DNA from 3 places in the Enterobacter sp. LM3 genome. Region 1 is predicted to be linked to each of the others. Evidence: predicted binding sites of a transcription regulator. Region 1 holds the regulator's gene; each other region holds the start of a gene.
What was found. Region 1 encodes Fur, which represses iron uptake genes when iron is present. Its sites were predicted from a motif close to ATAATAATGAGAACNACTATCAA; they were not measured.
Positions count from the first base shown of each region.

Region 2: ACJ9N4_RS06815 (Nramp family divalent metal transporter) is a predicted target of Fur. The motif match lies at 3,679-3,701, and genes of this name have one in related genera.
Region 3: fepD (Fe(3+)-siderophore ABC transporter permease) is a predicted target of Fur. The motif match lies at 3,056-3,078, and genes of this name have one in related genera.

Region 1 is NZ_JBJURN010000001.1:423,059-428,622, reverse strand. Features, by position in the region: gene glnS (glutamine--tRNA ligase) at 1-259, shown strand, start outside; gene chiP (chitoporin ChiP) at 709-2,106, shown strand; gene chiQ (ChiQ/YbfN family lipoprotein) at 2,153-2,482, shown strand; gene fur (ferric iron uptake transcriptional regulator) at 2,591-3,037, opposite strand; gene fldA (flavodoxin FldA) at 3,330-3,860, opposite strand; gene ybfE (LexA regulated protein) at 4,016-4,303, opposite strand; gene ybfF (esterase) at 4,432-5,205, opposite strand; gene seqA (replication initiation negative regulator SeqA) at 5,389-5,564, shown strand, end outside.
Region 2 is NZ_JBJURN010000004.1:159,113-164,676, forward strand. Features, by position in the region: gene ipdC (indolepyruvate decarboxylase) at 1-714, opposite strand, end outside; gene mgrA (L-glyceraldehyde 3-phosphate reductase) at 899-1,897, shown strand; gene ACJ9N4_RS06810 (DUF2502 domain-containing protein) at 2,024-2,365, shown strand; gene ACJ9N4_RS06815 (Nramp family divalent metal transporter) at 2,400-3,638, opposite strand; gene ACJ9N4_RS06820 (NupC/NupG family nucleoside CNT transporter) at 3,990-5,177, shown strand; gene ACJ9N4_RS06825 (EAL domain-containing protein) at 5,222-5,564, opposite strand, start outside.
Region 3 is NZ_JBJURN010000011.1:73,071-78,634, forward strand. Features, by position in the region: gene entF (enterobactin non-ribosomal peptide synthetase EntF) at 1-157, shown strand, start outside; gene fepC (iron-enterobactin ABC transporter ATP-binding protein) at 250-1,050, opposite strand; gene fepG (iron-enterobactin ABC transporter permease) at 1,047-2,036, opposite strand; gene fepD (Fe(3+)-siderophore ABC transporter permease) at 2,036-3,040, opposite strand; gene entS (enterobactin transporter EntS) at 3,152-4,399, shown strand; gene fepB (Fe2+-enterobactin ABC transporter substrate-binding protein) at 4,447-5,406, opposite strand.

The DNA.
Region 1 (5,564 bases):
AATTCGCCTGTACGACCGCCTGTTCAGCGTACCTAACCCTGGTGCGGCAGATGACTTCCTGGCGGTCATCAACCCGGAATCTCTGCTGATCAAGCAGGGCTATGCTGAACCGTCCCTGAAGGCGGCTGAAGCGGGTAAAGCGTTCCAGTTCGAACGTGAAGGTTATTTCTGCCTGGACAGCCGTTACAGCACGGCTGAAAAACCGGTATTTAACCGTACCGTGGGTCTGCGTGATACCTGGGCTAAGATCGGCGAATAATATTGCTGCTCTGGTCAATGAGAGACAAACGCCGCTAATTGCGGCGTTTTTTTTATTTAACGATCATGCCATTAAGGCGTTGCTAAAATATTGCCTTCTGAAAATTGAGGTCAATGAGGTGCTACTTATTTTACTCAAAAAAAGTTTGAATATTTACGGAATATCTGAAGGCTAAAAAATAAGCGCAAATAATGGGCTTTTCCCCCTGAAAATATCTCTTTCTCCCTGTAAATCCACGCATTGATGGAAATGTTACAAATCACTACCAATTATGTGCACTTCGTCATAATCCTGACTTTTGCCCGCTGAAAAGCATTGATAATTCGCGTCGCGAAAAATAACCTAAAGGCGGTAGTTAATTCGAGGGTATTTCTAACTACCCCTGACCGACAGGTCATTTTTATTTTTCGCCGTTTTAGGCGTTTTAATTCGTCAAAGAGGAATAATCTATGCGTACGTTTAGTGGCAAACGTAGTGCGCTGGCGCTGGCTATTGCCGGTGTAACAGCAATGTCGGGCCTGGTTGTCGCACCAGAGGCTAAGGCAGCAGGTTTCGTTGATGATTCTACCCTCACGGGCGGTATTTATTACTGGCAGCGTGAACGTGACCGTAAAGACGTCACTGAAGACAAATACAAAACCAACCTTGCTCATTCCACCTGGAACGCCAACCTGGACTTCCAGTCCGGTTATGCTGCCGATATGTTCGGCCTGGATATTGCCGCATTCACTGCCATTGAAATGGCGGAAAACGGTGACAGTGGCCACCCGAACGAAATCGCATTCTCCTCCAGCAATAAAGCGTACGATGAAGACTGGTCCGGGGATAAAAGCGGTATTAGCCTGTATAAAGCAGCCGCGAAATTCAAATACGGCCCGGTATGGGCGCGTGGTGGTTATATTCAGCCAACCGGTCAAACACTGTTAGCCCCACACTGGAGCTTTATGCCAGGTACTTATCAGGGGGCGGAAGCCGGTGCCAACTTTGACTACGGTGATGCAGGTGCGTTGAGTTTCTCCTATATGTGGACCAACGAATATAAAGCACCGTGGCATATCGAAATGGACAAGTTCTACCAGAACGATAAAAAGACCAAAGTGGATTACCTCCACTCGCTGGGTGCGAAATACGACTTCAAAAACGATCTGGTTCTTGAAGCGGCCTTTGGCCAGGCGCAAGGTTATGTCGATCAATACTTTGCCAAAGCCAGCTATAAGTTTGATATCGCGGGTAGCCCGCTGAGTACCAGCTACCAGTTCTACGGTACGCGCGATAAAGTCAGTAATGGTGGCGTCAATGACATTTATGATGGCACCGCGTGGCTGCAGGCGCTGACCTTCGGCTACAAAGTGGGTCAGGTTGATTTGCGTCTGGAAGGGACATGGGTGAAGGCGGAAGGGCAGCAGGGCTACTTCCTGCAGCGTATGACCCCAACCTACGCCTCCTCCAACGGTCGTCTGGATATCTGGTGGGATAACCGTTCAGACTTCAACGCCGACGGTGAAAAAGCGGTGTTCTTCGGCGCGATGTATGATCTGAAAAACTGGAACCTGCCGGGTTGGGCTGTGGGGGCATCTTACGCTTACGCCTGGGATGCGAAACCTGCCGATATGGCAACACCTGACGCATACTACGATCCAAACTACCGTCTGAAAGAGTCCTCTTACAGCCTGGATGCCATGTACACCCTGCAGGATGGCCGTGCAAAAGGAACAATGTTCAAGCTGCACTTCACCCAGTATGACAACCACTCTGATATCCCAAGCTACGCGGGCGGTTACGGCAACATCTTCCAGGATGAGCGTGACGTGAAGTTCATGGTTATTGCCCCATTCACAATCTTCTGATGAACACCCCGGTGGGCTAAGCCCGCCGGGATGGAGACTGCACATGATGAAAAAAATCGTAATCGTCGCGTTGCTGGCATCGGGGTTGGTGGCTTGTGCACAGCCTCAGGCACCGAAAGAGGACTCGCGTCTGAAAGAGGCATACAGCGCCTGTATTAATACGGCGGAAGGTTCGCCGGAGAAAATTGAAGCCTGTCAGAGCGTGCTGAATGTACTGAAGAAAGAGAAAGCACATGAGCAATTCGCGACGCAGGAGAATGTCCGCGTGATGGATTACCAGGCCTGTATTCAGGCGCGTAAGACCGGTAACGATCAGGAAGTGGCGAAGCGTTGCGATCAGATCTGGAAAGAAATTCGCAGTAATAACAGTAAATAATCAGCTGTCTTGACGCCCGGTAGCACTGCGCTTACCGGGCTTTTTTTATGCCAGATTACAGGCAAAAAAAAGCCAACCTTTCGGCTGGCTCAGAGTATGAAAGCAGACTTATTTTGCGTCGTGCGCGTGCTCGTCTTCGCGGCAATCACCTTCCGCACAGTGGCCGTACAGGTACAGGCTGTGGTTGGTCAGGCGGATGCCATGACGGGCGGCAATTTCACGCTGGCGCGCTTCGATGGAATCATCGCTAAATTCAATGACCTTACCGCAATCAAGGCAGATCAGGTGATCGTGGTGCTGCTGTTGGGTCAGTTCGAAAACAGATTTACCGCCTTCGAAATTATGACGGGTCACAATACCCGCGTCATCAAACTGGTTCAGTACACGATAAACAGTGGCCAGCCCAATCTCTTCGCCCATGTCGATAAGACGCTTGTAAAGGTCTTCCGCGCTGACATGGTGGTTGTCTGGCCCCTGAAGCACTTCAAGGATTTTTAATCGAGGAAGCGTTACTTTCAGGCCAGCCTTCTTTAATGCGGTATTGTTGTCAGTCATGCGGAATCTGTCCTGTTGCTAAACGATTCACTTCTATAAAGGAAGTGACAGAAAATGCACTTGGGATAATGCGTCTCATTATAGAACTGCCATGCCTAAATGAAAACTGCAAGTCTCAAGCAAAGTATGCTTATAAAAACGTGGTATCACCAACAAACTTGTTCGATGGCTTCCACTTTTTGTCAGGGGAATATTGTACAGATTTGAACGAAAAAGTTAAAAGTTTGTAGCAATTAATTTAATCGGTTTTACCCGATTGGCGGGCGCAACCGGAGTTGCGCCACGTCAGAACTCAGGCGTTAAGAATGTCGTCCAGGTTCAGTTCTTCGCGGATCTGCTTAACCCATTTATCAACACGCTCAGCAGTCAGTTCCGGCTGACGATCTTCGTCGATAGCCAGGCCGACGAAGTGATCGTCGTCCGCCAGACCTTTAGAGGCTTCGAAGTGGTAGCCCGCTGTTGGCCAGTGACCCACGATTACCGCGCCGTGCGGCTCGATGATGTCGCGGATGGTGCCCAGCGCGTCGCAGAAATATTCTGCGTAATCTTCCTGATCGCCGCAGCCGAACAGTGCAACCAGCTTGCCGTTGAAGTCGACTTCTTCCAGTGTCGGGAAGAAATCATCCCAGTCACACTGCGCTTCACCATAGTACCAGGTCGGGATACCCAGCAGCAGAATGTCATAACCTTCGAGATCTTCTTTGCTGCTCTTGGCGATGTCATGCACATCGGCAACGTCTTTACCGAGCTGTTTTTGAATGTTTTTTGCGATATTTTCGGTATTGCCGGTATCACTGCCGAAGAAAATGCCGATGATTGCCATGAGTAAAATAACCTCTTGAAACTTAATGGTATGGTGGCGCAATTTGTCCACGGATAAGGGCAATAATAGCAGAACAGGCAACCCTGCGGAAACTGCTATCGCGCAGGACTGCACTCTGTGCTACATGAAAACGGTGAGAAAGGAGATTTTCAGACTTATACCTTGCCGCGCAACGTCTCAAGCTGTGTGATTAACATCTCTTCAATCAACTCACTGCGGCTGATGTTACGCGCGTCAGCCAGTTCATTCAGCGCATCGACAGCATCGGCGTTGAGCTTCAGTTCGACACGCTTAAGCCCACGATTTTTATCGCGTTTTAGCTGGTTGCGTTTATTAATACGCAGCTGTTCATCGCGCGAAAGCGGATTCGTTTTCGGTCGTCCCGGTCGACGCTCATTCGCGAACAGATCTAGTGTCGTACGGTCCGTTTGTTCTTTGGCCATGATTCTGAGACTTCGGGGGAAACAAGCCGCCCTGCTAATGCCCGGGCGATAAGCGCGCCATCATACATCACCGAAAACGGCACGCCAACGACTGGAAGCCTGCAGCCTTCCAGTCGCTGTCTTTTTAATCAATTTGCCGTATCAGAGAGATAGCGGCGGATTGCGCGTAATACGGCGTCCGGTTTTTCCGCATGAACCCAGTGTCCGGCTCCGGCAATCACATGGGCGCGTGCCTGCGGGAATTGTGCCAGCAAAGTGTCGCGGTATGCATCGGTCACGTAAGGTGAGTTACCACCACGAATAAAGAGAGTAGGGCGTTGCCAGGCCGGAACGGTTTCCCAGCCAACGATATTGTCATACTGGTCCCAGAGCGCTGGCACGTTAAAACGCCACTGGCCGTCAACAAACGACTTCAACAGGAACTGCACAACGCCTTCTTCATCAAGATGTTCACGCATCACGGTCGCCGCCTGCTGACGCGTAGAGACCCCCGCTTCTGTCACCGCATTGATGGCGGCAAATATCTCATCATGACGACGCACGTCGTAATCCACGGGCGCGATATCAATGGCGATCAGACCGTTAATTCGTTCCGGTGCAAGCGCCGTCAGGGCCATCACCGCTTTGCCACCCATTGAATGCCCGATAAACGTCGCATTCTGGAGATTATTCGCATCAAGCGTATCCCGCAGATCCTGCGCCATTGCCGCGTAGGTCATTTCCGCTGAACGCCCGGACAGGCCGTGATTGCGCATATCGACCTGCAAAATATCGTGGTCGGTAACCAGCTCGCGCGCCAGCACGCCCAGGTTATCCAGGCTGCCAAAAAGCCCGTGAACCAGTACGATGGGAGAATTATTGTTCGGCGATTGTGCAGATTGCGCTCGGGTATTCAATTTCATGGCAAAGTTCTTTTTTTACGTATGTCAGGTTAGGGTATCATGTTGAACATTCTGCCGCCCGGCTGCAAGGTTCCAGTTTAATCTGACTTTTGCCGCCAACCTGGTTTGACGCTATCCGCTGTTGGGATTTGACCTTATAATCCCAACGACTTGTATTCAGATAAGATATCGCACTGGATTAAGATGAAAACAATCGAAGTTGATGACGAACTCTATCAGTATATTGCCAGCCAGACGCGGCATATTGGGGAGAGCGCGTCCGACATTTTACGGCGCATGCTTAAAATTTCCGCCGCCTCACAGCCTGCTACCCCAGTCACTAAAGATGTCGTGTCTCAGCCGAGCGTTGTTGCACAAGC
Region 2 (5,564 bases), on a different contig from region 1:
CATAGGCACCTCCTTCACCCATTTCTGCAGCGCATGCTTCAGACCATAACGCAGCACAAGGAAGTCGGCTAACAGCGCAGTACGTTTGCTCATAGCCAGTTTGTTTCCGGCAGCATCGCGAAATGCTTTCAGACAGGCATTATCGGCATGAACAGGCTTCACTGTGAGAGCGCTTACAGGCGGTGTGGCGGCTTTTTTTGCCACGTCGGCAGGTAACATCAGGTAGCCAGGGCGACGTTCCCGCAGCATGGTCGTGAGCACCCGGTCGATTTCATAACAGGCATTTTGTTCGGTAAGAACCGCCTGCGCGACAGTGATAGGCTCGCTCATATGATAAAAGTGGCGGAACTCACCATCACCTAACGTATGGTGCAATAACTCCCCTCTTTGCTGTGACGCCATACCCGGCGCACCGACAATGTGTAACACCGGAACATATTCGGCAAAGCTGCCTGCGATGCCATTCATGGCACTTAATTCTCCGACACCGAACGTCGTCAGCAGCGCGGAAAAGCCTTTACATCGGGCATAGCCGTCGGCAGCGTATGCTGCGTTCAGCTCATTTGCACAGCCCACCCAACAGATATCCGGGCTGGCTATCACGTGGTCGAGAAACTGCAGGTTATAGTCGCCCGGCACGCCAAACAGATGATCGGCACCACAATCTGTAAGACGGTCCAGCAGGTAATCGGCGACGCAGTATGGGGTACGCATGACAGGTATCCTTCTTATGTTGACCTCACTTTGAGTATTAAAGAAGCGTGATGACTGTCCAGAAATGGCAATAAGAAGGGGATGGAAAGAATGCTTTACAAAAAAGGCTGCGCTATTCTCTTTTTCTTCACGTTAGTGTAAACGCATACACTCTTTTTTCTTTTCATTGCCAGAGGTCACGAGAATGGGTTATCAGCCGGACAAAAATCGTTATCAGACAATGCAGTATCGCCGCTGCGGGCGCAGCGGACTCACGTTACCCGCCATCTCGCTTGGACTTTGGCATAATTTCGGCGACACCACGCTCATCGAAAACAGCCGTCAACTTTTACAGCGCGCCTTCGATCTTGGCATCACCCATTTTGATCTCGCCAACAACTATGGCCCACCTCCGGGTTCAGCCGAACGTAATTTTGGCCGTATTTTACAGGAAGATTTCCTGCCCTGGCGCGACGAGTTGATTGTGTCGACAAAAGCGGGTTATACCATGTGGGATGGTCCTTACGGTGACTGGGGCTCGCGCAAGTATTTGATCTCCAGCCTGGATCAGAGCCTGAAGCGCATGGGGCTGGAGTATGTCGATATCTTCTATCATCACCGTCCCGACCCGGAAACGCCGCTGCAGGAGACAATGAAAGCGCTCGATCATCTGGTGCGTCAGGGCAAAGCCCTGTATGTCGGTTTGTCCAACTATCCTGCGGATCTGGCCCGGCAGGCCATTGAGATTCTGGAGGATCTCGGTACCCCATGTCTTATCCACCAGCCGAAATATTCCATGTTTGAACGTGCGCCAGAAGACGGTTTACTGAGCGTATTACAGGAAAAAGGTGTCGGCTGTATTCCCTTCTCACCACTGGCAGGTGGTCAGTTGACCAATCGCTATCTGAATGGCATTCCAGCAGACTCACGTGCAGCCAGCGGTAGCAAGTTCCTGAATCCTGAACAGATCACCGAAGAGAAGCTGGAAAAGGTTCGTAAGCTGAACACGCTGGCTGAAAGCCGCGGTCAAAAGCTATCGCAGATGGCGCTGGCCTGGGTATTACGCCATGACGCCGTGACCTCCGTGCTAATTGGTGCCAGTAAAACGGCGCAGATTGATGACGCCGTTGGCATGCTGGAAAATCGCCACTTTTCAGCAGATGAACTCGCCGCCATTGAAGTAATTCTGAACAGCTCAAAATAAAACCACTTTTAGCAAAAAGTGCTCTCATTCATGAATTAGGAATTGAGGTGATGAAACGAGGCTTTACCAACTCGTAAAATTACGTTAACAGGCCGCACAGCGGCCCCGATCGTGAAGGAGAAAAGTATGTTCAGGTCACTGATTCTTGCAGCGGTGTTACTGGCTTCAGCCCCGCTGGTCGCCAATGCCGGCGAAATCACCCTGTTGCCATCAATTAAATTACAAATTGGCGATCGTGACGACTACGGCAGATACTGGGACGGTGGCTACTGGCGCGACCGTGACTACTGGCACCGTCATTATGAATGGCGTGATGACCGCTGGTGGAAACATGATAACGGTCGCCATCGCGGCTGGTATAAAAACAACGCGTATGAGCGTGGTTACCGTGAAGGCTGGGACGATCGTAGTGACCGTCGTGGCGACTGGGGTGGCGGCAGAGGTCACGGACACGGTCATCACCACTAACAGCAAAAAGGAGCCTTTCGGCTCCTTTTTCTTTTTAGAGTCCTAACGCTGTACCAACCAACAACCACATGTTCAGCGCCACCACCACCACCACGATAGCCCACCCGGCTCTTTTCACCAGTGTCGTGTTAACCAGATCGCCCATCAGAGATTTGTCGCTGGTAAACATCAGCAGCGGTACCAGCGCCAGTGCAATACCAAAACTCAGCAGCACCTGGCTCATCACCAGTATCCGGGTCGGATCAAGTCCCATCAGAATCACGATGAATGAGGGCAGCATGGTGACGGAGCGACGTATCCACAGTGGAATATGGAAACGCACGAAACCCTGCATGACAACCTGCCCTGCCAGCGTCCCCACGACCGTGGAAGAGAGGCCAGCCGCCACCAGGCTCAGGCCAAATATCGTCGCGGCAGCATGGCTCAGTAACGGCTCCAGCGTCAGGTAGGCCTGATCGAGATCGGCAATACCCGTGTGTCCGTTAAAGTGGAAAGCGGCGGCAGCGGTTGCCATCATCGCCAGGTTTACAAAACCGGCAATGGTCATGGCAATAGCCACATCCCATTTAGTTGCCGAGTAACGTTGTTGACGCGTCCCACCGTGCAGATGCTGCGTGAGGGAAGAGTGAAGGTAAATAACATGCGGCATGATGGTCGCCCCCAGCACCCCGGCGGCCAGGAACACGGCTTCAGAGGTTGGCAGGCTCGGGATCACCATCCCTTTACTGAGCTGCGCCAGGTCTGGCTGCGAGAAAATCAGCTCGACGATATACGCCGCAGCAACAAACAACAGCAGTCCGCCGATAACTTTTTCCAGCGGTTTTTGCCCCCGACGCTGTAGCATCAGAATAAGGAAGGTGGCGATCCCGGTCAGCACGGCCCCTTGCAACAGCGACACCCCGAGGATCAGCTTAAAACCGATAGCCGCCCCGATAAATTCAGCGAGGTCAGTTGCCATTGCGATGATTTCGGCCTGGATCCAGTACAGCCATACTGCCGGACGAGGATAATGGTCACGGATTTGCTCCGCCAGGTTTTTCCCCGTGGCAATCCCCAGCTTTGCCGAGAGCATCTGAATCAGCATTGCCATCAGGTTAGCCCAGACAACCACCCACAGCAGCTTATAGCCGAAGCTGGCCCCGGCCTGAATGTTGGTCGCAAAATTACCCGGATCGATGTAACCAATAGCAGCAATGAACGCGGGTCCCATTAATGCGAACCGCAACTTGCGCGTTGCTCTGCCACTGCTACCCTCTACGCGACTGTTTGTCATTTCTGCCTCTGGAAATATAGCCTTTGCTATGTTTAATGCTATCAAAATGAGAATGATTATCAAGATCATTTGGAAAGTTTATAGTGATTTCTCTGATAGCATTGAACGATAGATGGGGCAGGTACGCTGGAGCGATCGTACAGAAAATGAAATCGCACAGTCTTTGGTGAAGACTAGCACACAAACTTAACTTTTCACTCATTTACCTAACATAACAAAAATGTCTTGTTGATCACTATTTTTGAGACTCATCACAGGATGTGACTATAGTGTGGCTTTGATCTCGTTTTCTTTACGCTTGTTACATAGAATGTGCATGAAAATTAAACCTGCCTCATATTTGGAGCAAATATGGACCGCGTCCTTCATTTTGTACTGGCACTTGTTGTCGTTACTGCGCTTGCGTTACTGGTCAGTCATGACCGGAAAAAAATCCGCATCCGCTTTGTTGTTCAGCTTCTCGTTATTGAAGTTTTACTCGCGTGGTTCTTCCTGAACTCCAACGTGGGGCTCGGCTTCGTGAAAGGCTTCTCCGAAATGTTCGAAAAACTGCTCGGATTCGCCAACGAAGGGACTAACTTTGTCTTCGGTAAAATGAATGACGATGGCCTGGCATTCTTCTTCCTGAAAGTGCTGTGCCCTATCGTTTTCATCTCCGCGCTTATCGGTATCCTGCAACACATCCGCGTGCTGCCTGTCGTTATTCGCGCCATTGGTACCGTGCTGTCCAAAGTCAACGGTATGGGTAAACTGGAATCGTTCAACGCCGTAAGCTCACTGATCCTGGGTCAGTCTGAGAACTTCATCGCGTATAAAGACATTCTCGGTAAAATGTCCCGTAACCGTATGTACACGATGGCAGCAACAGCAATGTCCACCGTTTCCATGTCTATCGTGGGTGCGTACATGACGATGCTGGAACCGAAATACGTGGTTGCCGCGCTGGTTCTGAACATGTTCAGCACCTTTATTGTGTTGTCTCTGATCAACCCATACCGTGTTGAAGAAGGCGAAGAGAACCTGCAGATGGCAAATCTGCACGAAGGTCAGAGCTTCTTCGAAATGCTGGGTGAGTATATTCTGGCTGGTTTCAAAGTGGCGATTATCGTTGCTGCAATGCTGATCGGCTTTATTGCCCTGATTTCTGCCCTGAACGCCCTGTTCGCGGCGGTTCTGGGTATCTCCTTCCAGGGCATTCTGGGCTATATCTTCTACCCTGTTGCATGGGTAATGGGTGTTCCGGCTCACGAAGCGCTGCAGGTGGGCAGTATCATGGCAACCAAACTGGTTTCTAACGAATTCGTGGCCATGATGGATCTGCAGAAAATTGCCAGCACGCTCTCTCCACGCGCGGAAGGCATCATCTCCGTATTCCTGGTTTCCTTCGCGAACTTCTCGTCCATCGGTATTATCGCCGGTGCGATTAAAGGTCTGAACGAAGAACAGGGTAACGTTGTTTCTCGCTTCGGCCTGAAGCTGGTTTACGGCTCTACCCTGGTGAGCGTACTGTCTGCCTCTATCGCAGCACTGGTACTGTAATCAGAACAACTGACAAAAACCGGGAGCCAATGCTCCTGGTTTTTTTATGCCCGTAATTCGCTAAGCGACGTGGGCTTGCCTATCAGGTAGCCCTGCAGATAGTCCACACCAAAGCGTAGCAACATCTCCCGCTGCGCTGGTGTTTCCACATATTCGGCAACCACACAGAGCGCTTTCGTTTTCGCCAGATTGCAAATTGACTGCACGATCATGGCATCCATGCTATCGGTGCAAATATCGTTCACAAAGCAGCCGTCAATCTTAATGATGTCTGCCTGCAGACGCTTGAGGCGCTCGTAGTTGGCATACCCGGTACCGAAATCATCAATCGCAATACGGAAACCGTAATCCCGAAGTTGCTGGATATTTTTGATGCTGCTTCCTGAA
Region 3 (5,564 bases), on a different contig from region 1:
TGTTGCCGGGCGCACGCAAACGATGGATCCACAGGTCGCCTGGGCACCGTGGGTGGGTGGGCTTGAGGTTTACAGCCAGGATTGCGCCCACGTGGATATCATTTCGCCGCAGGCGTTTGAGAAGATTGGGCCGGTATTGAAGGACATATTGGGATAGTGTAAATCCTCCCCTCACTCTAACCCTCCCCCGATAGGGGCGAGGGGATAGTTTGCTCCCTCTTCCTGTGGGAGAGGGTTGGGGTGAGGGCATCAGACCGCACGTTTCCCTAGCGGAACCACCAGCGGCGTACCCGCCACCGGATCGTCAATAATCATGCAGCGCATGCCGTAGATCCGCTCGATCAGCTCCGGCGTCACAATCTCTTTTGGTGCGCCCTGCGCCACAATCTCGCCGTCGCGCAATGCAATCAAATGCGTGGCATAACGGCACGCCTGGTTCAAATCATGCAGTACTGCCGCCAGCGTGTAGCCCTGCGTACGGTTCAGGTCGCTCAGCAGTTCCAGCAGGTCAATCTGATGGCTGATATCCAGCCACGTGGTGGGCTCGTCCAGCAGCATAATGGCGGTTTCCTGCGCCAGCACCATTGCGATCCACGCCCGCTGACGCTGGCCCCCGGAAAGGGTATCCACGCTTTGTAATGCGAGGTCGGTGATGCCTGTCGCCTGCATCGCCCGGTTCACCGCGTCATCGTCCTCTTTGCGCCAGCGGGTAAACAATGGCTGGTGCGGGTAGCGCCCGCGGGAGACCAGCTCCTGCACGGTGATGTCTCCCGGCGTGGTGGCGTTTTGTGCCAGCAGCCCGATACGCCGCGCCACCTCTTTGCTGGCAAAGCGCTGGATCTGCTCGCCGTCGAGAAACACGCTGCCGTCAACCGGTGTCATCAGGCGGCTGAGGGTGCGCAACAGTGTCGATTTGCCGCAGCCGTTCGGGCCGATGATCGCCGTGAAATGGCCGTCAGGAATGGCGACGCTCAGGTTGCGGGCAATGATTTTTTTGCCATAGCCGAGGGTTAAGTTTTCGCCGCGCAAGCGGGTTACTGAGTCGGTCATTTCTTGCGTGACTCCTGAACTAACAAAACGATGAGGTAAATACCACCGAGGCTGACGGTCACCACGCCTACCGGTAGCTGATACGGCATAAACAGCTGTTGGGCGCAGAGGTCGGCAGCCAGCAATAACAGGGCACCGCACAATGCTGCCTGGGTTAACCCCCAGCGCGCCGTCCCGCTGAGGCGTCGCGCAATATGGGGAGCCACGAGGGCGATAAATGAGATCGGTCCGGCGATGGCGGTGGCGGCAGCGGTCAGTAAAACGGCCACCAGCATCAGCGTCAGGCGCGAACGCTCAACGCCCACGCCGAGCGCGCAGGCGCTGTCGTCGCCCATCTCCAGCAGGCGCATGCGTCGCACCAGCAGGATCGCGCCAATAAACATCAGCAGGATCAGCGGCGCGGCGGGCCAGGTCTTGCTCCACGTCAGGCCGTTCAGCGAACCGGCGTACCACAGCCCGGCGGAGAGCGCGGTTTCCAGCGAAGCCTGCAGTAGTAGCCAGGTGTTGAAGGCCATCAGCATGGCGCGCACGCCGATACCGATAATGATCAGGCGGAAGGTGTCGATACCATTTCGCCACGCGAGCGCCCAGATGAGCAGGGAGGTCAAAATGCCGCCAGCCATCGCCGTAACGGTAATGGCCGTCAGGTGCTGACCAAACAGCACCATCGCCACCAGCACACCGCTCCATGCGCCGGTATTGAGGCCCATCACGTCCGGGCTGCCCAACGGGTTACGCATCAGCGACTGGAATATCGCACCACTGACGCCAAGCGCCGCGCCCACCAGAATGGCCATCGCCACGCGCGGCAGCCGCCATTCGGTGACCACCATCGTGATATTGCGTGGCGCACTGCCGAGCAGCGCGTGAAAGACCTGGGTAAAATCGAGCATCACCGCGCCGCTGCGCAGGCTCCAGACCGCCAGCAGTACAATGGCGAACGCCAGCAGGGAGACGCTGGTGACTAAACGACGGGATGGAGCCATCATGTGCCACCTCCGCGTTTACGCCGTACGAGGAAAATCAACACAGGGGCACCGATAAAGGCGCTGACCACCGAAACGCGCAATTCACCGGGAACCAAAAGACGACCGAGAATATCGGCAAACAGCAACAGAGCAGGCGTGGCAAGCAGCGTAACGGGCAAAGACCAGCGGTGATCTGCCCCCACCAGCCAGCGCGCCATATGCGGCATCATCAGACCGATAAAGGCAATCGGGCCGACCACGGCGGTTGCACTGCCGCACAGAATGGTGATCGTCAGTAAACCTGTTAACTGCGTGCGCGCCACGCGGTTACCGAGTGCGGTGGCTGTGTCGCTGCCGAGGCTCAGGCTGTTCAGCGCCCGGCTTAAAAACAGCGCCACGGCGGCGGCGATAATCACCGGGATCATCACCACTTTTAAGGTGTCCAGTGTGCGGATATCCAGTGAGCCGGCCTGCCAGAAACGCAACTGATCGTAGACGTCCGGGTTGAGCAGGGCGATGCCGTTGGATAACCCTTCCAGCACGGCGGCAAGCGCCACGCCTGCCAGCGTTAAGCGTACCGGACTAAGTTGTCCGCCGCCCTGGCTGCCGGTAAAGGCGACGACCAGTGAGGCTGCCAGCGCGCCGCAAAAGGCCATCATCAGCTGCTCCGACGGCGAACTAAACCCGAACAGCGCTGCGCCGAGCACAATCGCAAAGCTGGCTCCAGAGTTGACGCCGAGAATACCGGGGTCAGCCAGCGGGTTACGGGTGAGGGTTTGCATCAGGGCACCCGCCAGTCCCAGTGCGCCACCGGCCAGTAATCCGGCAAGCGTGCGGGGTAAACGGGCGTCCAGCACGATGGTGCAGTCGGCGCTCTGGCAGGTGCCGGAGAGTGCATCGACAATAACGGACGCGGGCAGCGGCTTCGCGCCAACCAGCAGACTGAGTGCAATCGCAAGGATCAACAGTAGCAATAAAACGGGCACCGCAACGGCGCGCACCGCAGAAGAGGAAAACGACATAGCAACATCCATGATTTGATAATGATAGTAATTATCGTTATCTATCTTATTTGGCTATGTTAGCATGTGCGCCCATGAAATTGGTAGATCGTTAGACCTCAGGGCCTTGTCATGAATCAAAAATCCTGGCTGATCAACCTCAGCCTGCTTAAAACGCATCCGGCGTATCGCGCTGTTTTTATCGCCCGTTTTATCTCCATTTTATCCCTCGGCCTGCTCGGCGTGGCCGTGCCGGTACAGATCCAGACCCTGACTCACTCCAGCTGGCTGGTGGGGTTATCCGTTACGTTAACGGGTGGGGCGATGTTTATCGGTCTGATGATTGGCGGCGTGCTGGCGGACAGGTACGAACGTAAAAAACTCATCCTGCTGGCGCGGGGTACCTGCGGCGTGGGGTTTGTCGGGTTGTGTCTGAACGCCATGTTGCCGGAGCCATCATTAATGGCGATTTATGCCCTGGGGTTGTGGGATGGCTTTTTCGCATCGTTAGGCGTGACGGCGCTGCTGGCGGCTACGCCTGCGCTGGTGGGGCGTGAAAACCTGATGCAGGCGGGAGCGATTACGATGCTCACCGTGCGCCTGGGATCGGTGATTTCACCGATGGTCGGTGGTTTATTGCTGGCAACCGGCGACGTGGCGTGGAACTACGGGCTGGCGGCGGCGGGAACCTTTATCACCACGCTCACGTTGCTGCGCTTACCGCTTCTGCCACCACCGCCGCAACAGCGCGAACATCCGCTGAAATCACTGATGGCGGCGATCCGTTTTCTGTTCAGCAACCCGCTGATTGGCGGCATTGCGTTGCTGGGTGGTTTGCTGACGATGGCGAGCGCCGTGCGCGTGCTCTATCCGGCGCTGGCGGGTGAGTGGCAGATGAGCGCCCCGCAGATTGGCGTGTTATATGCGGCAATCCCACTTGGCGCGGCGTGCGGCGCGCTCACCAGCGGTAAGCTGGCACAGAGTGCGCGTCCGGGGTTGATTATGCTGGTGGCGACGCTGGCCTCGTTTATCGCTATTGGCTTCTTCAGCCTGATGCCGGTGTGGGCGCTGGGCGTGCTCTGCCTGGCAATCTTTGGCTGGCTGAGTGCGATCAGTTCATTGTTGCAATACACCCTGATCCAGACCCAGACGCCGGAAGGGATGCTGGGGCGCATTAACGGTCTGTGGACGGCGCAGAACGTGACGGGTGATGCCATCGGCGCGGCGATCCTCGGCGGGCTGGGCGCGATGATGACGCCGGTGGCGTCAGCGAGCAGCAGTGGGTTTGCGCTGGCGGTTGTCGGGGGGATTTTGTTGCTGGTGTTGGCGGAGCTGCGACGGTTCAGGCAGGAAGTTGTGTTGAACGACAGTGCGGCCTGATGCCTTCATTCCCGTCCTCTCCCACAGGGAGAGGACGGGTTAATGCCCTACTTAAACAACGAATCCAGTCTGTCTAATACCCGCATCGCGCTGTAATAATCCAGGCGGAATGTCTCCGTTCCCAATGCCCAGACGCGCTTGTTCTGCACCGCAGGCAGGTGTGCCAGCAGCGGGTTGGCGTAAATTGCGTCCACATCCTTTTGGTCACCGGCAAACAGGAACAACCCTTCACCGTTCAGACCCGTCGCCAGGTTTTCGCCACCCAACTGGATGATGTCGTGGCGTTGGCCCTGGCTTTTGGAGGTATGTAACCCGGCGGGCAGCTCAGCCAGCGTAAAGCCCAGCTGGTGGAGCAACTGACCCTGTGCAGATTCCGTCGTCCACAGGTTGGCGCTGTGCGCGGCGGCGGTGTAGACAATGGCGTTGACCGGCTGCGGTGGCAGCGTCATTTGCTGCTTCACCCGGGCGAGTTGCTTATCAAATTCCGCAATGCGTTCTGCGGCCTGTTTTTCCTGGCCGGTAATTGTACCCAGCTGTGTTAACAGTGCCTGCCAGCTTTTGTCGTCGTAATTGATAACCAGAACAGGTGCGATGGCGGAAAGCTGATCGTACAGCGCCAGTGCGGAATCTCCGCCGGTGGCGCTGATTAAAATCAGGTCCGGCATCCGGGCAGCGACGGCCTCGGCGCTCGGCTCACCAATATACAGCCGTGCAAGCTTGCGCTGTTTCGCAATATCACCCCACTGGCGCAGGAAGCCCTGTGCATCCGCCACGCGGTTATTTGGCGTTGTGGCTCCGCTGGCGATGACGGGGGCATCGATTGCCAGCAGGGAGCCGGTTAAGGTCACGCTGGTGGAGACAATGCGCAGCGGTTTGCTTTTCATGGTGTGCGTACCGTGGCTGTCAGTCACCTGACGAGGCCAGTCGGCGGCGGTCGCTGAGGTTAGTCCTAAAACAAAAAGTCCGGTTAAAAGCAGGGCATTACGACAAATAGCGGGCAGTTTCACAAAGCGGCATCCTGTTTTTTATGAAGTTAATGATTCTCATTTTCACGATTGCAGCGAAGGGATGCAAGCGATAGTCGCACAAGTTGTTCTCTCTGTGGTTGACACCAGGACACTCTGCGATTAGGTTAGCCATCGAAAATATAAATGATAATCATTAT